One region of the Vreelandella sp. H-I2 genome, then DNA from elsewhere that is predicted to be linked to it. Evidence: predicted binding sites of a transcription regulator. Region 1 holds the regulator's gene; each other region holds the start of a gene.
The links. The regulator LexA, encoded in region 1, represses DNA repair genes until DNA is damaged. The targets are predictions, from matches to a motif close to TACTGTNTANNTANACAGTA.
Positions count from the first base shown of each region.

Region 1 (8,002 bases):
AGGCGGTATGCAGTTTGGTGGCGGTCAGTTTACGTTGCAAGGCGTGAGCTTGGCTGCGCTCGTGGGGATTGTATTGAACTGGCTGTTGCCTCAGGAGAAAGAGGACGAGTGACGTCGTCCTCTTTAGCCCATGTGCATTGTGTGCATGGTATCGTTGACAGGATGGCGCTCAAATAAAATAAGGTGTGTCGGCAGCATGGCTAATGAACTAACCGCATCCTTTCCCATTCTGGGGATTGCCGCCTGGAGTGGTACGGGCAAAACGACGCTACTAGAGCAACTGCTGCCACGCTTGCGCGAGCAAGGTTTAAAAGTGGCCGTCATTAAACATGCGCATCATTCGTTTGATGTCGATCAGCCAGGTAAAGATAGTTATAAGCTGCGCAGTGCTGGCGCGGCTCCGGTTTTAGTAGCCTCCCGCCAGCGCTTTGCGTTAATGCAGGAGACTCCCGGCCTTGAAGAACCTGATTTAGCCCAGTTAGTGGCCATGATGGTGCCGCATAACCCAGATTTGGTGATTGCCGAAGGCTTTAAAGAGTGGCCGATTCCTAAGTTGGTGCTTTACCGCGCAGGCATTGGGGATCAGGCCATTTTAACCGGCCCATGGGTTAAGGCGGTCGCGCTGAACGCGCCAACGCCTATCGATTTGGCCACTGGGGTGACTCAGTTAAATCTTGACGATAGCGACGCAATAGCGCGCTGGATAGTGGCCTGGGTAAGCACAAAAAAGTAACACGCTTGCCTTGCTTTAAGGGCCGTGCAATTAAGAACTCTGCCTATAAGTGTTTTGTGCCCATAAATACTTTGGCTTCCAAAAGGAAAGGTGACCAACATGCATCTAACCCACCTCAACACACGTGGCGAAGCCAATATGGTGGATGTCGGCGATAAACAAGAGACACGCCGCGAAGCGGTCGCCTCGGGACGAATTGTAATGCAGCCTGAGACGCTGAAGCTGCTTAGCGCAGGTGGCTTGCCCAAAGGGGATGTCCTGGCCACTGCACGTATTGCAGGTATTCAGGCAGCAAAGCGCACCCATGAGCTGATTCCCCTCTGTCATGCATTAGCACTATCAAAGGTGTCGGTTGAATTTGAGATCGATATGGCTGGATCTTGTGTACATGTAACCTCTTTGTGCCGCTTGAATGGCCGCACCGGCGTTGAAATGGAAGCGCTTACCGCCGTCTCGGTGGCCTGTTTGACTCTGTATGATATGTGCAAAGCGGTCGATAAAGGCATGTGTATAGAAACCATTCAACTCGACAGTAAACAGGGCGGCCAGCGCGGTGATTACCAGCGCATGAGTGTGCAGGCGCCAATTGTCACTGGCGATGGTATGTCGGGAGAGGTTAGTTTAGGTGAGCGCTGTCCGTCACCCTGCGTGCGGGTTAAATTTTTGGCCGAATTGCGCGAGCGAGTAGGCGAAAGCGAAGTGTCCGTCGGTCTGGATCAGCTTACTAGCCGCGATATCAGTGGTTTGAAAGCAGCGCTGGCTGAGCGCGATGGTCGGTTTAAACTGCTTACCGACCAGCGTACGCTATGCGCCATTAACCAAGTGATGGCTAACGATGATGCACTAGTGACCGATGATGATGAGGTGGCTTTTTTTCCACCGGTCACAGGGGGCTGAGTGTGAATACTAAGATGGATATTAAGGTAGCGATTCAAGCAGCGCCTTTCTCAATGAGTTATGGGTATGACGATGCACTAGCAGGACGTAGTGATATTGGCGCAGTGGTGAGTTTTACCGGATTGGTGCGTGATTTTAACGAAACACCTGACGTGACAGGGTTAACGCTGGAGCACTATCCTGGAATGACCGAGCGCACCCTGACCGACATAGGTGAACAGGCATGGCAGCGCTGGTCGTTGCAGGCAGTGCGTATTATCCACCGGATAGGTTACCTTGGGCCGGGCGACCCGATTGTGCGCGTACTGGTTGCCAGCGCCCACCGCCGTGAAGCGTTTGAAGCCTGCGATTTTATAATGGACTTCCTAAAAACCCAGGCGCCTTTCTGGAAGAAAGAACACTCTACTAAAGGTGAGTACTGGGTTAAAGAACGCCATTCCGACCAGCAGGACGCGGCGCGCTGGGTCTAACGACTGGAGAGTTCAGGCATTTCAGCGGCCATAATTTGTAGGTGCACGCCGGGCAGATGCTGCATATGTTCTGCTAGCCAGTGAATTAGGCGAGGCTGCAACGCATGGCGCAGATCGGCAAGCGTATCAGCAGCAATTTCATCAAGCTGATCATCTAGCCAGTCGCTAAAGCTATCTTCATCCAGCGGGCTAGAACCTGAAGCGTCTAGCATCAAACGACCAATACGCGCCCAGCCCGTGGCAGTGGCTGTTACTGGCAGTGCTAGGTACAAGCTACCATGGCGGGTCGTGCTGGCGTCGCTCACTTCTAAGCCGGGATGAGGCACTACACTGTTTTGGCTGACAATACAGGGCGGCTGTGGGTATCGTGCTTCGCAGCGTAATCCATGACTATCAAAGCAGATTAGATCGCCGTTGATGGGTGTCAACGGAGCGCTAATGCCTAGCTGGCCAGCAATCGATTGATGAGCCTGCTGATGGCGGGCTTCGCCATGTACAGGCATAAGATGTTTTGGCCTAACCCACTGATAAAGCTTAATGAGTTCGTCTTGAGCGGGATGTCCGGTGGCGTGCAGCTCAGGGTGATTGAACTCGTCATAGATACTGACGCCTAGGTGCGTTAAGCGCTTTTTAAGTTGTTCAATAGGACGCTCGTTGCCTGGAATAGCTTTAGCCGAAAATATGACGTTATCGCCTGGCTGAAGATCGACAAAAGGATGACGTCCCTGAGCAAGACGCTGTAGAGCGGCGCGGGGTTCGCCCTGGCTGCCGGTAGCAATAATCACTACTTCATTGGGGGGTAAATACCCAAGGTCATGATTGGGTACCAGCGGCGGTAAATCATCCATATAGCCAAGTCCGCGGGCGACACTGACCATGCGCTCCATAGAGCGGCCCATTAAGCTAATACGGCGACCAGACTGTTGGGCTGCGCGTCCTATAGCTAGCACTCGAGCAAGGTTACTAGCAAAACAAGAAACTACCACACGGCCCTGGCAGTTGCTGAGGGTCTTTGTTAGTGCTCGAGCAACATCCCCTTCGCTGCCAGAGTGACCAGGCATAGGGGCGTTGGTGGAGTCGCCCACGACTAAATCAATGGGGGCGAGCGCTTTGAATTGGGCTGCGTTCATCGGCATGCCAATGAGGGGCTCGGGATCGAGTTTCCAGTCACCGGTATGTAAAATGCGATAACCACCGGCCATCATCATCAGCGCACAGCTTTCGGGAATTGAATGCGTTAAAAGTAAATAGCGCAGCGTGAACGGGCCACTTTCTAACGCCTCGCCCGGTTCGATGACCTGGATAGCGGCGCTGCTGAGTTGATGTTCAGCAAATTTAAGCCGTAACAGCCCTGCCGCAAGAGGGGTGGCATAAATGGGACAGTTCCACAGCGGCCATAGCCAAGCAACAGCCCCAATGTGATCTTCATGTCCATGAGTGATAAACAGTGCTTTCGGCACGATGCCCAGTGCCTTCGGTGTATCAACATTGGGCACCTGGAGCGGCGAGTCGGGGAGGTCTTGGCGAATCATCATGCCGCAGTCAACGGCAATCCAGTGATCGTCATAGCCGTATAGCGTTAGATTCATACCAATCTCACCGCATCCCCCCAGCGGCAGCATGCGCAGCGGCGGACGACGACGGGGACGAATTTGAACGCGTGGTGAATGCATTAGTTATGAAAAGCCTAAAAAGTAGTGCCTTAACTATACGGGAAGGCAGGGGCGGCTAACAATCATCCATGGCCTTCCGATACACTATGCAGTCTGGTTAACATCCTAAGCCGCTGGTTTGTAATAATTACCTTAGAAGCAAGTCAAGAGTAGCTCACATGTCTCATTATTATCGTTTAGTTGTGTCCTGTCCTGATCGGGTGGGTATTGTTGCGCGAGTATCGAGTTTCATTGCCCAGCAGGGTGGGTCCATTACTGAAGCAAGTCAGCACTCAGATTTAGAAACTGGCTGTTTTTTTATGCGTTACGAAATATTGGCGGATTCCGTGGGCATGTCGGTAGAAGCGTTACGTGTAGCATTTGAACCGGTGGCCAGCGAATTCAATATGCAGTGGTCACTGGTCGATACCCAGAAGCGACGACGAGTGGTGCTAATGGTGTCGCGAGAGTCGCACTGCTTGGTAGATCTACTTTATCGCTGGCAAGCGGGTGAGCTGGATTGCGATATTGTCGGTGTTATCTCTAACCATGACGATATGCGTTCACTGACAGAATGGTATGGCATTCCCTACCATCATGTTCCGGTTGACCCTGAAAACAAGCAGGCGTCGTTTGCGGAAGTACAGGTTGAGATTGACAATGCTCGTGCTGACTGCATCGTGTTGGCGCGTTATATGCAAATTTTGCCACCTGAATTATGCACGCGTTATGCGGGGCGAGTAATTAATATTCATCACAGTTTCTTGCCCTCGTTCGCTGGCGCTAAGCCTTATCACCAGGCTTACCAGAGGGGAGTTAAACTGATTGGAGCTACCTGCCACTACGTAACGGAGGAACTCGACGCGGGTCCTATCATCGAACAGGATATTCATCGCGTTAGTCACTGTCATACGCCCACCGATTTAGTACGCTTCGGCCGTGATGTGGAGAAAGCGGTACTCGCTCGGGGATTGCGGTGGCATTTAGAGGATCGGGTACTGGTCCATGGCAACAAAACTGTGGTGTTTAGTTAATACTTATTGAACCGAGAGGCCACCATGTCATTTGCGCAAAGTGTATTAGCGCCCTGGATGCTGCTGCTCACCTCGCTCCTCTCGTTAGGAGTTGTTGTTTGGGTAATTAGTCGGCGGCCGTGGCAGGCCTTGAGGGGAGACGTCGCGCTTCAGCACCGTTGGCTAGGCGCGACGCTGGCGGTGGTGCTGATGTGGCAGCTGCGTGCTCAGGCGGTTGATTGGCTAACGTTACATCTGGTCTTTACGGTATTGCTGACACTTGTGTTTAAGGCGCCCCTAGCGCTGATCAGTAACGTACTTATTAATATTGCTATGGTATTGATCGGTCGCAATGAGTGGATGCTGCTGGGAGCTAATATTCTTGTCACAGGAATAGTGCCTGCTGCGATCATTGGCACGGTGTGGCGGTTGGTAGATCGGCGCCTACCGGATAATCTGATGGTATTCCTATTTGTCTGCGGCTTTTTCGGCTCTGCACTGGCAACGCTGGGAGGAGGGTTAGCTGCAGTGTTGCTGATAGTCGTCGCGGGTACTGATCCTGATGCTGTCTATTTGGCTCAGGAGTATGCGCGCTTCCTACCCCTATTAATGCCATCCGAGGCGCTACTAACCGGCATGCTGCTGAGTATTCTGCTAGTTTACCATCCTGATTGGGTGGCCACTTTCAATGACCACCGCTATATCGACCTGCAGTAACGCCAGTTTTAGCCGAGCGCCTGCCCGTTACCACCGCGAATGACGCCGACGCCGACGCCTTCGATATCGAGTGACTGATAGCGCAGATCTATTTCGATTGGCGCAAAGTCGGAATTTTCTGCAAACAGGGTTACCTGATGCCCCTGGCGTTTGAAGCGTTTAACGGTCACTTCATCCTCCAGACGAGCAACCACGATCTGTCCATCACGTACCCGCTCGGTGCGGTGAACTGCCAACAAGTCACCTTCTAAGATGCCGATATCTTTCATTGATAAACCACGTACACGCAGTAGGTAGTCAGCTTTTGGTGTGAAGTATTCTGGTGGTAATGGGCAGTAGCGATCAATATGCTCGGCGGCCAGTATAGGGCTGCCTGCCGCCACTTCTCCAATCACCGGTAGGCCTGTGGGCAGCGGCTCTACATTGGAGGGTACGGTCGTGGTGGCACTATCCAGGGCTTCTTGGGGCTCTTGGTTGGGCAGGCGGATGCCGCGAGAGGTATTGCGGATAATACGAATAACCCCCTTGCGCTCAAGTGCGCGCAGGTGTTCTTCAGCCGCATTAGGAGAACGGAAGCCAAGCGCTTTAGCAATCTCGGCGCGCGTAGGAGGGTAGCCAAATTCGCCCATGGTCTTAACGATAAAATCAAAGACATGCTGTTGGCGAGCGGTTAGTGGACGCGACATACCAGACTCCATAATTTGTAAATTGATAGTGAACTGACAGTAACAAAGATAAATGTCGAATTAATCGATAAGTGGTTAAGTATACAGTATGTTCCTCTGTCCAGTATATGGCCTGTCAATCCTCATTTTCTCTACCCGGGCAATTTTAGTCATCGTTTTAAACTAAGTTTTTTCTTATGCAAGACGCCATATTTCATTAGTAAATCAAGCGTTGAGCCTGCCAAGTTTATAGAATAGTATTTTGCTATGTTTTAAACACTTGTTTCCCTGGAGAGCGCTATGGCTCAGTCTGATACGGTGACCCGTATACTCGATACCGCTGAAGTGCTGTTTGCAGAGCGTGGTTTTGCTGAAACCTCGCTGCGCAACATCACTAGTAAAGCGCGCGTCAACTTGGCGGCCGTGAACTACCATTTTGGCTCTAAGAAAGCCTTAATTCAGGCTGTGTTTTCTCGCTATCTAGATCCTTTTACAGTGCGTTTTCACACGGCACTTGATGAGCTTGAAGCCCAGCATAAAGGGCACGTTGTGCCGCTTGAAACGTTACTCGAAACAATGGCAACAACCGTTCTGGCTGTGCCGGCTGAACGCAACAGTCTCAAAGTATTCATGCGCTTACTTGGACTGGCCTACAGCCAAGCACAAGGGCATCTTCGACGCCATATTCAACAAGAGTATGGCGATGTGTTTGCCCGTTTCACGGAGCTTGTGCGTCAGGCGACACCAGACCTGCCTGACGCGGAACGCTTTTGGCGACTACACTTTATGCTTGGTACCGTGATATTTACCCTGTCAGGCCTCGATGCATTGCGAGATATCGCGGAAAAGGATTATCACGAGCAGGTCACTGTGCGGGATTTAGTAAGGCGGTTGCGTCCGGTGGTAGTTGCTGCCATGAATGCACCGTTACCTCCTGCCCTCGAAGAAGGAAAACATGCGAACGCCCAAGCTAGCTGAGCTACCTCCAACTGAAAACATCTGGCTGGAGATTGATACCACTCAACAGCTAATGCGCTGCTGGTGGGGCGCGAAAGTGCTTCATGAATACGCGATATCTTCCGGTGCCGCCGGTAATGGAGAGCAAAATGGGAGTGGTAAAACACCCCATGGTTGGCACTATGTACGAGCCGCTATTGGTGCTGATAGACCGGAAAATGCCGTTTTTCGGGGCCGACGCTGGACTGGCGAGGTATTTTCACCTGCGCTAGACGAGATTTATCCAGGGCGTGACTGGATTTTAACCCGTATTTTGTGGCTTTGCGGGTTAGAAAGGGGAGTGAACCGCGGAGGCCAGGTAGACTCGCAACGGCGCTATATCTACCTGCACGGTACGCCACCTGATCAGCCGATGGGTGTTGCTGCTTCCCATGGCTGTATCCGTTTACGTAACAGTGATTTGCTGACTATCTTTTCGTTAGCAGTGCCGGGTACCCCGGTTTGGTTGCATGGCGGTCGGCAGTGTTTTGACTAACCAGGCTGTGACTGACAGTAACAACCGTTAATGTGTCTCAGATTTTGACTCTGCTAGACGATCGTCTAGAATCATCGCCCCTTTTAATGGACCTATCACGATGACTCAACCGTTAGGCCCGGTCATGCTGGACCTTGAAGGCCCTAAATTGACGGCTGCAGAAAAGCGCTTACTACTTGAACCGACGGTAGGGGGCGTTATTTTATTTGCCCGTAATGTCGAGAATGGCTATCAGGTTCGCCAACTCTGCAGCGATATTCGCCGTGTGCGTGCTGATTTACTGCTGGCAGTCGATCAAGAGGGCGGACGCGTTCAGCGTATTAAAGAAGGGTTGACCCGTCTTCCTGCCATGGCGCGCATTGG
Region 1 is NZ_JBRAMC010000007.1:39,741-47,742, reverse strand. It holds gene ACUVOF_RS17070 (uracil-xanthine permease family protein) at 1-112, shown strand, start outside; gene mobB (molybdopterin-guanine dinucleotide biosynthesis protein B) at 197-733, shown strand; gene moaC (cyclic pyranopterin monophosphate synthase MoaC) at 833-1,630, shown strand; gene moaE (molybdopterin synthase catalytic subunit MoaE) at 1,645-2,100, shown strand; gene ACUVOF_RS17050 (ribonuclease J) at 2,097-3,689, opposite strand; gene purU (formyltetrahydrofolate deformylase) at 3,932-4,786, shown strand; gene ACUVOF_RS17040 (energy-coupling factor ABC transporter permease) at 4,811-5,482, shown strand; gene lexA (transcriptional repressor LexA) at 5,491-6,168, opposite strand; gene ACUVOF_RS17030 (TetR/AcrR family transcriptional regulator) at 6,448-7,125, shown strand; gene ACUVOF_RS17025 (L,D-transpeptidase family protein) at 7,103-7,639, shown strand; gene nagZ (beta-N-acetylhexosaminidase) at 7,740-8,002, shown strand, end outside.

Region 2 (8,002 bases), on a different contig from region 1:
CTCCCTTCAGGCCTCTCATCAGACCTCTCAACAGAGCTCTCATCAGACCAAGGAGACACATCTATGAGCTTTTTACTTGGTAGCGGGGCGGGGTTTTCTGGTGACCGAACTGATGCAGCCGTGGCGGTGGTGGCCGAATTAATCAAACGGCAGCAGCCCGCCGCCTTGGTGTTTGAAACCCTGGGTGAACGAACGCTTGCGGCTGCCCATCGAGCAATGCGTGAAGATCCTGAAAGTGGCTTTGAACCACTATTAGATGAACTGCTGGCCCCGGTGCTGCGTGATTGCCTGGACCACAACATTAAGATCTTAGGGAACTTCGGGGCAGCAAACCCGCAGGGTGCTTGCCAGGTCATCGCTGATCTGGCGGTACAGCTTGGCCGGAAGAATGTGCGTATTGCTCAGGTACACGGCGATGATATTCGCCAGCAACTGCATGACGTGGATTTACAGCGCTGGGAAGCCGAACGTCTCAAACTGCCCAGCGATGACGCCTTGATTTCTGCCAATGTCTATTTGGGCGCCAAGGCGTTGGCTGACGCATTGGCGATGCAGGCGGAGGTTGTCGTTACCGGGCGTGTTGCCGACCCTGCGCTGTTTCTGGCTCCGCTAATGCACCACTTTGATTGGCGTTGGGACGATTGGAACCGCCTGGCCTGCGGCATGATGGCGGGACATTTGGCTGAGTGCGGCGCCCAGGTAAGTGGCGGCTATTTTGCCGACCCGGGGTTTAAGGACGTGGCAGGGCTTGCCACGGTGGGCTATCCGATCATTGAAGTTGAACAGGATGGGCGCCTTATCATTACCAAGCCTGCCGATACGGGTGGCTGCGTTACCGAGCAAACGGTCAAAGAGCAGTTGCTCTACGAAGTTCACGACCCGGCCAATTACCTGACCCCTGATGTCACGGTAGACCTTTCCGATGCGGTGGTGCGTCAACTGGCGCCCAATTGTGTGGAGGTAACGGGCATTCGTGGCAAGCCTGCCCCGGAGCGGCTTAAAACAACGGTATGTTACGACGGGGGATGGCAGGGAGAAGCAGAAATCTCCTATGCCGGACCCAATGCGCTGGCGAGGGCCCAGTTGGCTGCCCAGGTACTGCGTGAAAGACTGGTGTTTCGTGCCCCCGCAGAGCTGCGTACCCGCTTGGATATTATTGGCTTGGCCAGCGTGTTTGATAGTGATAGTGGTGAGTTACAGCGAAGCGTACCGACGTCCACCAACGGCGATTTTCGACTGAGGCTGGCCGCCGAACACAGCGAACGGCGCTGGGTGGAACGTGCAACACAAGAGCTACTCGCCCTTTATTGTGCCGGCCCCGCTGGCGGTGGTGGGGTGCGTCGCCAGTTTCAACAACGGGTGTTTACCGCGTCGTATTTAGTCAAGCGAAGCGACATTCATGCCCATGCCACGATGTTTGAGCCGTCGGCCCAAGATACCCACAGGAGCGAACGCTATGCGGCAAGCTGAACACACCCCAACCGCAGCGTCTCCGCGCACTTCGGTTTCACTTCATCAACTGGCGCATGCCCGTGCGGGGGATAAAGGCGAGCGCCTCAACGTGGCGCTATTTGCCTATGACCCAGACCACTACGCTGCTTTGCTTGAGCAGGTAACGGAAGCGCGGGTGCTGGCGTTATTTGCCCACCGTGGCGCCAGCCAAGTGCGGCGCTACCCATTACCTAACCTGGCGGGCATGAACTTTGTGATTGATGACGTGCTTCAGGGGGGAGTTAATGGCGCCCTCAACTTGGATGGGCACGGCAAAACGCTGTCGTTTCTGCTGTTAAGCCTGGAGGTGACTATTTAGCCAGAGCTTTTAGCCAGACCCTCGACCTAGGTGGTCATGACGCGCTGCCCAAAACGCCTTACTATGCATAAAATTGTATGCGCGCTAATCAATATAGCGTTTGCTAATATAATAAAAGCAGTGTTCAAGGAGCAGCACTATGGCCGCGGCCAGCTTGCGTTCGCAGCGTCTTAAAGTATTGCTGGCCGGGGTGTTCAGCCAGCTTCTGTGTATCGGGATCGCCCGCTTTGCCTATACGCCATTGCTGCCGGTCATGCAGCAGCAAACCTGGATGGGCGATGCCGACGGTGGCTGGCTTGCCGCGCTTAACTACGCAGGCTACATGCTGGGTGCCGTGCTGGCGGCCTTGATTCACAGCATCTATATCAAGGACACGCTTTACCGCATTGGCCTGGTGCTGGCCGTACTCACCACCGTGGGCATGGCCCTGGCGGATAACTTCTGGCTGTGGGCAGGGCTGCGTTTTTTTGCGGGCCTTTCCAGCAGTGCCGCCATGCTCTTGGCATCGGGGTTGATTCTTCACTGGTTAATGAATCACCAGCAGCGCGGGGAACTGGGCATTCATTTTGCCGGGCTGGGTGTGGGGATTGTTCTGGCGGCGGTGGCGGTAGAACTCATGCTTTCATTCTCGCTTGGTTGGCAGGCGCAGTGGTGGCTTTTCGCTCTGCTAGGGGCCGTGTTGTTGGTGCCCGCCTGGCGCTGGCTGCCGCGCCCGGTAAAACCGGTTGCCGGTGCCCACCAGGCTAAGGCGCCTGCCGCCATGCCGCCTTCACGTACCTTTATGCGTTTAATGTTGCCTGCCTATTTCTGTGCCGGGTACGGCTATGTCATTAACGCCACCTTTATCGTCACGATCGTGGAGCGCGAACCGTTGCTGGCGGGAATGGGCAACTGGACGTTTGCCGTGGTGGGGCTGGCGGCCGCACCGGCCGTGATGCTTTGGGATCTTATCGCCCGGCGGGTTGGCTACCTGGGGGCCTTGATTATCGCGATGAGCATCCAGGTAGTCGGTATTGTGCTGCCTGCCATCAGCGCCAATCTCCCCGTCGTGATGCTGAGCGCAGTGCTGTATGGCGGCACCTTTCTTGGCTGCGTGAGTTTGGTGCTTACCATGGCGGGCAAGCTTTATCCGGCAAGCCCGGCGCGGCTGATGGGCCAGATGACCTTGGCGTATGGCGCCGCGCAGATTTTTGCACCTGCGTTAACCGGCGTACTGGCTGAAACCTCGGGCCACTATACCGTAGGCCTTTGGCTGGCTGGCGGTTTTGTAACGCTCGGTGCTGTGCTGCTTGCTTATCTACGCCAGGTAGACCAAACCGCCCAGCGTTTGGACGCCGCCGCTAAAGCCTCTGTGTACGCCTAGGGGCTGAGGCTTAGTGGGCATTGCCCGCGAAATCCTCTAGGATGAGCCCCTTTTTCTGACAGGAACTGGGCAAATGACCACGTCTGGACAACCTCGCACTCAGTGGCTAGGCCGCTGGGGGTTTATATTAGCGGCAACGGGTTCAGCGGTTGGGCTGGGCAATATCTGGAAATTCCCCTATATCACCGGAGAGTTCGGCGGTGGTGCCTTCGTGCTGGTTTACCTGGCCTGCATTTTTGCCGTGGGTGTGCCGGTGATGATGACCGAAATTGCCTTTGGTCGGCGTGGGCAGGGCAGCCCTGTGGATGCCATTCGCCGTGTGGTCAATGAGTCTGGTCGCGCATCGGCATGGTCGCTGGTCGGCTGGATGGCCATGCTCTGCGGCTTTATGGTGCTGTCATTTTACGTCGTCGTGGCGGGCTGGTCGTTTTCTTATCTGTGGAAAATGGTTACGGGCGGTCTCTCCGGCAGCAGCGTCGATGACATGGCCGCTGTGTTTGGTGCCAATAACGCCAACCCAATGACGCTGGGTTTCTGGAGTACGCTAGTCACGCTGCTGACCATGCTGATTGTCGGCAAAGGCGTACAGAAGGGCATCGAGAAAAGCGTGAGTTGGATGATGCCGGGCTTGGTGATCATGCTCGTGGTGCTGATTGGCTTTGGCATGTTCTCCGGCGGCTTTGGCGCGGCGGTCAGCTTCCTGTTTTCGTTTAACGCGGGTAGCCTTTCCAGCGAAGGTCTGCTGGCAGCGCTTGGCCACGCCTTCTTTACGCTCTCTCTCGCCTCCGGGGCGATTCTTACCTACGGCAGCTACCTGCCCAAAGGCGCCTCGATTGGCCGCACCACGGTGAGTGTTGCCGTGGCGGATACGGTGGTAGCGCTGATGGCGGGACTGGCGATATTTCCGGTCATTTTTGCCAACGGTATGGACCCCGGTGAAGGCCCCGGCTTGATCTTTATGAGCTTGCCGCTGGCCTTTCAGGCGATGCCGCTGGGTACGCTGTTTGGCAGCCTGTTTTTCTTAATGCTTTCTATGGCGGCGTTGACCTCGGCAATTTCCATGGTCGAAGCCACGGTTTCCTGGCTGTGTGATAACAAGGGCCTCTCGCGTCCGGCGGCCTCGTGGAGTACGGGTATTGTGCTTTGGATAATCAGTACCCTGGCGATGTTGTCGTTTAATCTGGGTGCTGATTGGACGCTGGCAGGTAAAACCTTTTTCGACTGGCTGGATTATCTGACATCACGCTGGATGATGCCGCTGGGCGGCTTAGGCATGGTGGTGCTGGCAGGCTTTATACTGAAGAGCGACACTTTCCGCGAGGAGCTGGGGCTTGCGCCGCTGCCCTACGTGCTATGGCTGACCATGGTGCGCTACGTTAGCCCGCTCGGCATTGTGGTGATTTTTGTCGATGCCCTGGGCGTCTATCAAGTCTCGTTCGCAGCGCATTGGCCGTGGCTGCTGGGGATTCTGGTTGCGATGGCGGCGCTGGGGGAAAGTCTAAGCCCGCGGCTGCGCTCTGCGCTTCGCACTGGCTAGGGTTTGTTGCTCGCGCTGCTTTGCCTTTTCCTTCGCCTCTGCGGCGGCCACCGCGCCGGGGTGAGTACCCACTTTCATCAGCTCATCCCAGCGTGTCGTAAAGCGGTCGGAGCGGTGGGCGCAGCGTAACTGCCAAGCAGCTTGGGCATCCGTCATACCAAAACTGATCGTGCCTTGTCCCATGCGCTGATTGATTTGGTCGACCGTGGCCATCAAAAACGGATGGCGATCACGGGTCGGTGGATGCAGCAGCGAAAGCTGATACTGCTCAGCGTCCACTAAATCGAGCAACATCACGCCCGCCTTCATAAACCGATAGCGGGGGCGGTGAATTTGCTCAAGCCCCTGGCGTACCGCGTCAAGAATTACTCGGGTGTCGTCGCTAGGTGAGGGCAGGGCGATGAGCGCCTGCGGAAAATATTGCGGTTGGTCACGGCGATGGCGGTTGGTTTTAAGAAATACCATGACCGCGCGTGCCAGGCTGCGCTGTTCGCGTAGTTTTTCAGCGCTACGCTGGGCGTGACGACGCAGCGCATTATGCACTTCTGTAAAAGCGCCCGTCATTTGGCCGAACGAGCGCGAGGTCATTATTCGCTGGCGCGGCTGTTCCAGCGCGTTCATTTCCAGGCAGGGGATGCCACGCAGCTCAAGCGCTGTGCGTGCCAACACCACCGAGAAGCGTTTGCGCAGCAGTTTTTCATCGCTTTCTCGCAAGTCCCAGGCGGTGTTGACGCCGCCAATGGCTAAGCGCTCGGCAAGCCGACGACCGACGCCCCACACACTGCCCACCGGGGTGCGTTTGAGCATTGCCTCGGTGGTATGGTCTTGTCCATTCAGCAGGCAAACACCTTCGTAGTGGGGGGCTTGCTTGGCGAGGTGGTTGGCCAGCTTGGCGAGCGTATGGGTCGTGGCCAACCCAATGCAGACCGGTAGGCCGAGGTGGCGGCGAATACGCTGACGCAACTGACGCCCCAGTGCCTCACATTGCTCTGCCGTCAACCCTTCTAAGTAGACGAACATTTCATCAATGGAGTAGGGCGCGACCTCTGGACAGGCGTCACGCAACAACTGGGCTAGCCGTGCCGACATATCGCCGTAAAGCTCGTAGTTTGAGGAGAGCAGATGGATCTCGCCACGCTGGCGCAGTCCTTCAAGCTTGAAAGCTGGCGTGCCCATGGGGATATCCAGCGCTTTCAATTCGGCTGAGCGCGCGATGACGCAACCATCATTATTCGACATAACGCCGACGGGCCGACCTTCCAGTTGGGGCTGAAAAACGCGCTCGCAGCTGACATAAAAATTATTAGCGTCGATTAATCCGATCATCACACTTCCTTAGCTCAACGTAAGTATTCGTGCACCACGGCGCGCACCACGCCCCATAATTGGCAGTCGCTGCCTTCAAGAGGAAGTGGCGGATAGTGCGGGTGGGTTGAACATAGATGCGGGGTGCCCTGGTAAAGCGCGTAGCGTTTAATCAGCGCTTCGCCTTCCAGCATCGCGACTAAAATATGGCCTAGGCGCGGCTCAATACCACGGTCAACGATGAGTAAATCACCCTCAAAAACACCCCAGCCTTCCATGCTGTCGCCGGTGGCGGTGACATAAAACGTCTCGGTGGGGTTTTTAACCAGCCGGGTATTGAGATCCAGCGTGCACGGCTCGTAATCCTGTGCAGGCGAAGGAAATCCGCTAAAACCCGCACGGCCCAAAAAGGTTAAATGCGGCAGCGGCTGGGCGCTTAACGGCAAAGCGGGGGTGAAGTGAGAAGATTGGCCCGGCATTGTCGGTATCCTGATGTTTAAAATATTGTATGAATATACAGTATTTTTTAACAGGAAAGAAAATGCAAATAGGTTGCGAGTTAAAGGTAACTAATCTTCTAAGATGGCTGTCCACTCGGTCAGCATTTAATGGCTGGTTCAACATGAAGCACACTCATGCACGACCTGATGCGGATGCGATGAAAGTCGCCTCAGGCTGCGTTATGATAGCGCCCTCGCTTCTCCCATGATGACCCTTTCTCGTTACGAGGTGCCCGCCGATGTTCAGCCGCGATATGACAATTGCCGGATTCGATGATGTGCTGTTTGATGCTATGCAGAAAGAAGTGGCGCGCCAGGAAGCCCACATCGAACTGATTGCTTCTGAAAACTACGCCAGCCCCCGCGTACTGGAAGCCCAGGGCAGCCAACTGACCAATAAATACGCTGAAGGCTACCCCGGTAAGCGTTACTACGGCGGTTGTGAATTCGTCGATATCGCTGAAAACCTGGCGATCGATTACGCCAAAGAGCTGTTCGGCGCTACCTACGTAAACGTTCAGCCGCACTCCGGCTCGCAAGCCAATAGCGCCGTTTTCCAGGCATTGGTCAAGCCAGGCGACACCATTCTAGGCATGAGCCTGGATGCCGGTGGCCACCTGACCCACGGCGCCAAGCCGAGCTTTTCGGGCAAGCACTATAACGCCATCCAGTACGGCCTCAATGACCAAGAGCTGATCGATTACGATCAAGTGGCCCAGCTTGCCCGTGAACACAAGCCGAAAATGATCATTGCTGGCTTCTCGGCCTACTCACAAATCGTCGATTGGGCCAAGTTTCGCGAAATTGCCGATGAAGTGGGCGCTTACTTACTGGTGGATATGGCCCACGTCTCAGGCTTAGTTGCGGCAGGTGTTTATCCAAGCCCCTTGCCCCATGCCCACGTGGTCACCTCCACCACGCACAAAACCCTGCGTGGCCCGCGGAGTGGCGTGATTCTCTCGGCGGAAAATGACGCGGATATCGAGAAAAAACTGCAGTCGGCTGTTTTTCCCGGCGGCCAGGGCGGCCCGTTGATGCACGTGATCGCGGCCAAAGCGGTGTGCTTCAAAGAAGCCATGGCGCCTGAATTCAAAGACTATCAGCAACAAGTGGTGAAAAACGCCAAATCAATGGCCAAGGTGTTCATGGACCGCGGTTACGACATCGTTTCCGGCGGTACTGAAGATCACCTCTTCCTACTCTCGCTGATCAAGCAAGGCGTTACCGGTAAAGATGCCGATGCGGCGCTAGGCCGTGCCCACATCACCGTGAACAAGAACGCCGTACCTAACGACCCGCAAAGCCCGTTCGTCACCTCCGGCCTGCGTATCGGTACACCGGCGGTCACCACGCGCGGTTTCGGTGAAGAAGAGTGTACCCGGCTTGCTGGGTGGATCTGCGATATTCTCGACGTACTGGCCAAAGGCGAAGACACCAGCGCTATTGAAGCGCAGGTGCTGGATAAAGTGGCTGAGGTCTGTGCACGG
Region 2 is NZ_JBRAMC010000001.1:266-8,267, reverse strand. It holds gene ACUVOF_RS00045 (TRAP transporter permease) at 1-67, shown strand, start outside; gene ACUVOF_RS00040 (acyclic terpene utilization AtuA family protein) at 64-1,470, shown strand; gene ACUVOF_RS00035 (AtuA-related protein) at 1,457-1,810, shown strand; gene ACUVOF_RS00030 (YbfB/YjiJ family MFS transporter) at 1,950-3,173, shown strand; gene ACUVOF_RS00025 (sodium-dependent transporter) at 3,247-4,710, shown strand; gene ACUVOF_RS00020 (Y-family DNA polymerase) at 4,672-6,036, opposite strand; gene ACUVOF_RS00015 (LexA family protein) at 6,051-6,494, opposite strand; gene glyA (serine hydroxymethyltransferase) at 6,755-8,002, shown strand, end outside.
Region 2: a site for LexA is predicted at 6,518-6,537, ahead of ACUVOF_RS00015 (LexA family protein). Genes of this name have one in related genera too.

Region 3 (8,002 bases), on a different contig from region 1:
CGGAAAACAGCGCGATAAAGGTCATCGCGGCTCCCAGCGGGGCCATGACCGCCGCGGCCATATCGGCGACTTTAATTTTCCAAACCATGAAAACCAAGCCGGACACCGCCATGGCGATAAAGATGGACTGGGCTAAAAAAGCCGCCGGCACATGGACATAAATGATCCGGAAGCTATTGCCCTGTTGGTAATCCGCCGGGGCAAACGCCAGCCCCCACATCGACCCGGTGATAATCAGCAGCCCCGCCGCCGCCCAAAACCAAGGTTGTAGTTTGGCGCTAATACTATAGAACCACTTGGGTGATCCTAGCTTATGAATAAAGGCCCACATAGCGAGTCCTGTCCTTAACCGTTAATACTGATACGCAGCGATGCAGCAATCGCCCACGGCGCTAACATCAGCGCGGCGGCGAGAAGCGCGCCCAAAATAGCCAAGTGCGCTAAAACACCGTCGCCGAAAATAGCCGCTTGCACCGCACCGGCGCCAAAAATCAGTACCGGGATATACAATGGCAATACCAATAACGAAAGCAGCACGCCGCCCCGCGCCAAGCCGACAGTTAATGCCGCGCCAATCGCGCCAATCAAACTCAGGCTGGCCGTGCCCAGCGCCAATGACAGCGCCAACACGGCGTAACTACCCGCCGGCAGTGCCAGCATAATGCCTAACAGGGGGGCCATCAGCGCTAAAGGCAACCCCGTTAGCAGCCAGTGCACGGCCACCTTTGCCAGACTCAGCGCAGCCAACGGCTGCGGCGCCAGCAACAGCTGTTCAAGGCTTCCGTCGTCATAATCGCTGCGAAACAGGCTGTCTAACGACAGCAACGCAGCCAATAAAGCTGCCACCCACAATAATCCCGGCGCAATAACCGCCAATAACTCTGGGTCGGGTGAAATAGCGATCGGAAACAGGGTGATCACCAACGCAAAAAACACCAGCGGATTGAGCACTTCTCCACGGCGCCTTAACAACAACGTTAAGTCACGCACTAACGTAGCCTTCACGGCAACCATCAACCCACCCCTGTGATCGAGCAGGGGCATTGCCGGTACCTGTTGGGCAGTGCTTGGGCCGTGCACAGAAGTAATGGAAGAACCCTGTAACGTTCTATGTGGAGTACCCTGTGAAGAGCTATGCAATCTTGACTCCTTCTACCCCAGCGCTATCCGCCTCAGCAATGGTGAAGCGGTTAACTCGTGGTGTGTCGTTACTAACACGCAGCCACCGGCCTGAGCGTGGGCAACAAGCTGCCTTTCTAGATCAGCGACGCCGTGACGATCTATGGCGGTAAAAGGTTCATCCAGTACCCATAGTGCCCTTGGCGTTAACGTTAAGCGCGCCAGGGCCACACGACGTTGTTGGCCTGCCGAGAGTTGCCCTGCGGGCACATCTTCAAAGCCCGCTAACCCAACACGTTCAAGGGCTTCTAAGCGCTGATCTTCATCACCGTTCTCCCCGCTTAACGCCTGATACCAGGCTAAATTTTCTAACGGGGAAAGCCCTGATTTAATGCCTGGGGCGTGTCCTAAATAGAGCAAATTAGCGAGAAAATGTTCACGCGCCTCGCTCATCAAATTGTCGTTCCAGAAGAGCTCACCCTGATAGTCACTGAGTTGCCCGGAGAGGATTTTGAGCAGAGTGGTTTTACCGCTGCCATTAGGACCTTCAATGCGCACTATTTCTCCGCTGCGAATATCAAGATCCAGCCCATTGAACAGCCAGCGGTCATCACGTTCACAGGCCAGCTGTCGGGCTTGAAGGCACAGGCTCAAGGGACTCTCCAGACACATTGATTTCGCGTCGAACTCTACACGGAAAGCCCCTTTCTCGCTACTCAGTCTATGCGGCGCTGGGTCGCAGCATGATCTCCGTCAATGATCGTTAAGACGAATTAATGCTAGCACTGTATGCAAAAACAGGCTTATACTAAAACCACTGTATGAAAAGACATGTTCTGGCGAGCTCAGCACTGGAGATTTATCAATGACGATATCGATGGCAGTACCCACCGCGACCTTCGGCCATAGACAACCAGCACCGCGGGCTTTCGCCATGGCACCAAGCGTGACTCGACGCAATACCTATGCATTAAAAGTGCGTGGTAACGCACTGTGTGATTGCAACTTATTCGATGGCGATGTCATTATTATCCGGCGTTATCAACATGATGCCCAGACAGAAACCGCCGTTGCTGAAATCAATCAGCAAAAAATAGCCTTGAGGCAGCTCTCTATCAGCCGCTTTGGGGTAGAGTTATGGCCTGAAGATGTTTTGCAGCCCGCGCTATTTTTGCATAACCGTGATATTCAGGTGCTCGGGATGGTGATGGGTGTTGAACCTCACCCAAGCGCTTGCCTGAAAAGTAAGCCTACTATCACGGAGCATTAATGCGCTACCGGGTTCCGGCACTCCCCCCTTCGTCCTGGCATACGACTGACACCGAAGTAGAAAAGAGCCACTTCATAACTTGGGTCTGCCACGCGTCGGACATCAGCGCGTTCACCGTCATGTTGAACGCCGCGAAAACCGCACATCCCAATGCTAGCCACCACTGCACTGCTTATATTGCCGGACCACCCGGCGAACAGAATTTGATTGGCTTCTCTGATGATGGCGAGCCAGGCGGCACCGCCGGACGACCAATGTACCAAGTACTGCAGGGTAGCCAACTGGGACATATTGGCTGTGTGGTGATCCGCTATTTTGGTGGCACGAAATTGGGTACCGGAGGCTTAGCCCGTGCCTATGCCCAAGCGGTTAGCCATGCGCTTGAGACACTGCCTACTCAAGAAGTCATAGAGCGTGACACCTATACCTTACGTCTTAGCTTTGCCAACGAAGCGATTGCCCGCACCTGGTGTGAAGAACACGACATCCCTATTGAACAAGCCGACTACGACGGCGATGGCGTCCGCCTGATTATTGGCTGGCCACGTGACTGCCCGCTTGATCTTTCCCTGCTGGAAAACCGCGTGAAGAACGTGATCGATGCCCACGCTGGCTAGCACCTTCCTGCATAAAAAAACGCGACGTACCGAAAGTGTCAGTATGTCGCGCTCTATAGGTCACTCTTAAAAACTCGTTTTAAAGCCAGTTTTTACATTTGTTTTGAACGGTTAACCCAAGTATTTAATCATTACCCCGGCCGCTACCGCCGAGCCGATAACACCCGCTACGTTGGGCCCCATGGCATGCATCAGCAGGAAGTTGTGCGGGTTCGATTCCAGCCCGACCTTGTTGGCCACTCGGGCGGCCATGGGTACCGCCGATACGCCTGCGGCACCAATGAGGGGGTTAATCGGCATTTTACTGACGAGGTTCATTAGCTTCGCCATTAATACCCCGGCGGCCGTGCCGATTCCAAAGGCGACTATGCCTAAGCCTAGTATCCCCAGCGTTTCAAATGTCAGGAAGCTATCGGCCATTAACTTAGAGCCGACAGACAGCCCCAGAATAATGGTGACAATATTGATCAGGGAATTCTGCGCGGTATCCGATAAGCGCTCGACCACGCCGCATTCGCGCATCAAATTACCGAAACAGAACATGCCGAGTAGCGGGGCGGCATCGGGCAGAAACAGTGCGACCAGAATCAACAGCATCAGCGGGAAAACAACCTTTTCCAGCTTGGAGACTGGCCGCAGCTGCGTCATCTTTATTTGTCGTTCTTTATCGGTGGTCAGCAGACGCATAATTGGCGGCTGAATTAGCGGCACCAATGCCATATAGGCGTAGGCAGCTACGGCAATGGCGCCCAGTAGCTCGGGTGCCAGCACGCTGGAGACGTAGATAGACGTCGGACCATCTGCACCGCCGATAATACCAATGGCGGCCGCCTGATTGAGCGAGAAGTCCATGATACCCATCGATGTAAGCACCACGGCGCCAAACAGCGTGGCAAAAATACCAAACTGGGCGGCAGCGCCTAGGAACAGCGTTCGTGGGTTGGCCAGCAGCGGGCCAAAATCTGTCATCGCGCCCACGCCCATAAAGATAATCAGCGGGGCGATGCCCGAACCGATCGCGACTTTGTAGAAGTTGTACAGCATGCCATCGCTGTAACCAACGCCCACGGCGATATCCCGCGCGGCACGCACCTGATCCGGCGCGGCGCCGCCATGAGCAATCGCATGCAGCGACTCTCGCCAGGCTTCCGCGTTAGCCAGCGGATCGAGGGTGGCGCCCAGCGCTGCCGCCATCTGCTGTAACACGGCGGGCTTTGCCACCTCGATCGCTTGGTCGAGTGCGGAGATAGCCAAGCCAGCCTCGGGGATGTTGGCGAGAATGCCGCCAAAGCCAATCGGCACTAGCAACAGCGGCTCAAACTTTTTATAAATGGCCAGATAGAGCAGTAGCAGCCCTACCAGAATCATGGTCGCCTGGCCAAGCTCAAGGTTATACAGCCCAGAGCCTTCCCATAACGTGACTAATTTATCCATTACCGGATGCCCTTAGAGTTCGATCAGCGTATCGCCTACGGCTACGCTGTCGCCCTCGCTGACGTTAACCTTAGAGACAGTGCCTGCGCTGCTGGCACGCACTTCGGTTTCCATTTTCATCGCTTCCAGAATGATGACGACATCACCCTCAGCGACCTGCTCGCCGGGACGTACATTGACCTTGAAAATATTACCGGCCAAGGGGGCATCAATGCTTTCACCAGTCCCGCCACCGCTCGGTGCCGGAGCGTCGTCTTTGGGTGCATCAGTGGCTGCACCGGAGGGGGTTTGTTCCTGTACGCCGCTGATGTCGCCACCTTCAGCAACCTCCACAACGTAGGCTTTACCGTTGAGTTTTACAGTATAAGTTTCTGGACCGCGGCTAGCGGCGGGCGCTTTGCTCTCGGCTTGTGCCGGTACGCTAACGCTTTCTGCCTCAGCTGCCTGAGGAACAGGCTCGAAGGCATCGGGGTTGTCGCGATTTTTAAGGAATTTCAAGCCAATCTGCGGAAACAGCGCATAGGTTAATACATCGTCGACTTCCCGCTTGCCTTCGGCCAAGCGGATGCCGTCAGCGCTGGCCTTCTCTTTCAGCTCTGCGGCCAGCTTGTCCATCTCCGGTGATAGGTTATCTGCCGGGCGACAGGTGATCGGCTCGCCGCCTTCCAGTACACGCTTTTGCAACTCGGCGTTAAAGGGTGCGGGAGCCGCGCCGTATTCACCTTTGAGAAGCGCCTGAACTTCCTTGGAGATGGACTTATAGCGCTCGCCCATCATTACGTTCATGACCGCTTGAGTGCCGACAATTTGCGAGGTGGGCGTGACCAAGGGGATAAAGCCCAGGTCCTCGCGCACACGGGGAATTTCGCTGAGTACATCATCCAGCTTATCGCCCGCCCCTTGCTCTTTGAGCTGGCCTTCCATGTTGGTCAGCATCCCACCCGGCACCTGAGCAATCAGGATCCGTGAATCAATACCGCGCAGCGAGCCTTCAAAGGCGGCGTACTTTTTGCGCACTTCGCGGAAATAGCCGGCGATATCTTCCAGTAGCTCAAGGTCCAGGCCGGTATCGCGACCGGTGTCTTTGAGCATCGCCACCACGGATTCAGTTGGGCTGTGGCCATAGGTCATCGACATGGAAGAAATCGAGGTGTCGACGTTATCAATGCCCGCCTCGACCGCCTTCAAAATGGTCGAGGTAGAAAGGCCAGTGGTGGCGTGGCAGTGCAGGTGTACCGGAATCGACAGCTCTTTCTTGAGCCGGGTGACCAAATCGAACGCCGTGTAAGGCGTCAGCAGCCCCGCCATATCCTTGATAGCCAATGAATCCGCGCCCAAATCGGCAATGGTCTTGGCGAGGTCGACCCAGCTATCCAGGGTATGTACCGGGCTTACGGTATAGGAAATCGTGCCCTGTGCATGACCTTCAACATTGCGTACCGCCTGGATGGCACGCTCTAAATTACGCGGGTCATTCATGGCATCAAAGACACGGAAGACATCCACGCCATTGGTTTTTGCCCGTTCGACAAATTTATCGACGACGTCATCGGCATAATGGCGATAACCCAACAGGTTCTGGCCCCGCAGGAGCATGGCCTGTGGTGTGTTCGGCATGGCTTCTTTCAGGGCACGGATACGCTCCCAGGGGTCTTCGCCCAAATAACGGATACAGGCGTCATAGGTGGCTCCGCCCCAGGTTTCCAGCGACCAGTAGCCGACACGATCAAGTTTTTCGGCGATCGGCAACATATCGTCCAGCCGCATACGCGTGGCAAACAGCGATTGGTGGGCATCGCGCAGCACGACATCAGTAATGCCTAGTGGGCGTTTAATTTCGTTCATGGTCTTGGCTCGCAGTAGAGAATCACAAGTTTGTAGTAAAAATAACAAAAAAATAGCCAGAAGATGGCTTTAATGAAAAAATTTATGAAAGTTAGCGACGCCGTGTTGAGCGATAACGATGCACTGCAGCACTGATCACTGCCATCACCTCGTCATTTTGAGCCGCGGGAGCATGAGATGGCGGCGATTTCTTAGCGGTCACGGCGGCCACTGGCGCGGGTTGAAAACGCCCGATCAGCTTCGACATGAAAGTGACACTAATCACTAAAAGAGTAAGAAAAACAAAAACGACACCCATTCCAAGCGCCATTAACGCCAAACCATCTTGCAATAGCTCTAGATCCTGCATCAGGCGCTCTCCTAATTTACTAAATACGGTTTATAACGATGATTCATCACTAGGGCTTCTAATTGGTTTCTAAATAGCTCTTGCGCACATCATTAAGCCTATGCTGTGAAAGGCACTTGGCGCAGTGAGGGGAATACACTAACCTGCCACACTCAGAATAGAATGCAATGGCGCTATAGTGGAACTCATGGTTGTTAATTTACTACATAAAGGCAGAATTGGCCTAGCCCCGATGGAAGGGGTGATCGACGCATTGACTCGCGACCTATTGACAAGGCAAGTCGGTTTTGACTGGACAGTGACCGAATTTGTCCGCGTTGTCGATGCTCGCCTGCCACCAAGAGTATTCTACAAGCATTGTCCAGAGCTTGCGCAACCACCTGTGACAACACCAAGCGGCATTCCCGTACATTTACAACTGCTTGGCTCTGATCCTAACGCCCTGGCGGCCAATGCGCGCCAGGCCCTAAAGCTTGGCGCGGTGAGCGTTGATCTCAATTTTGGCTGCCCTGCCAAGCTGGTTAACCGCCATGATGGTGGTGCTTCGCTGCTACGCCAACCGGGTCGCGTTTATCAAGCCGTCAAAGCTGTTTCAGAAGCGCTAGAAGGCGAAATCCCCGTGACGGCCAAGATTCGCCTGGGGTTTGCCAATCGCCGCTTAGCCGTTGCCTGCGCCCAAGCCACTGAAGCGGGCGGTGCAGCGCAGTTAGTCGTGCATGCGAGGACGCGCGACGAAGGCTACCGCCCTCCGGCGCATTGGGAGTGGATCGGCAAAATTCGCCGTCACGTGAGCATTCCGGTGGTCGCCAATGGCGATATCTGGACCCTGGAAGATTACTGGAAAGCTCGCACGTTGTCGGGATGTCGTGACGTAATGCTAGGGCGCAGCGCGCTGGCGGACCCCTGGCTTGCTCCGCGCATCCGTCACTGGCAGCTAACCGGCGAACGACTACCCGAAAGCAGCTGGGCAATGCGGGCCAGCGTGCTAAAAGAGTATGCCGCCCTACAACGGCAACACCTGCCTGACCGTGTCGTGGTTTCGCTGGTAAAACAATGGCTCGCCCAAATGCGCCAAGGCAGTAGCGAAGCACATCAGAACTTTCAGCGGGTTAAACGCCTTACCGAATTAGACCAACTGCTCGGCAGCCTCGTCATTGATGAGCAGTTCGCTGCACTGGCTTAGCCTTACACTCAATGGTCCTGCCCATACCTCTATAAAGCCCAACAGGCAAAAAAAAGCGCCCTACCGCAAAGCGGGGGCGCTACACACGATCGCAAGACCGGAGTGCGAGCTAATCTCTTCCGGTCAGGCTAGAAACAAGTGTTCAGACTAGAAAAATAGCCGGTCAGGCTGGAAGCAGAAAACCC
Region 3 is NZ_JBRAMC010000001.1:626,848-634,849, forward strand. It holds gene ACUVOF_RS03035 (heme ABC transporter permease) at 1-331, opposite strand, end outside; gene ccmB (heme exporter protein CcmB) at 346-1,044, opposite strand; gene ccmA (cytochrome c biogenesis heme-transporting ATPase CcmA) at 1,153-1,773, opposite strand; gene ACUVOF_RS03050 (LexA family protein) at 1,985-2,389, shown strand; gene ACUVOF_RS03055 (IMPACT family protein) at 2,389-3,006, shown strand; gene ACUVOF_RS03060 (sodium ion-translocating decarboxylase subunit beta) at 3,118-4,440, opposite strand; gene oadA (sodium-extruding oxaloacetate decarboxylase subunit alpha) at 4,453-6,285, opposite strand; gene ACUVOF_RS03070 (OadG family protein) at 6,377-6,634, opposite strand; gene ACUVOF_RS03075 (tRNA dihydrouridine synthase) at 6,822-7,817, shown strand.
Region 3: a site for LexA is predicted at 1,903-1,922, ahead of ACUVOF_RS03050 (LexA family protein). Genes of this name have one in related genera too.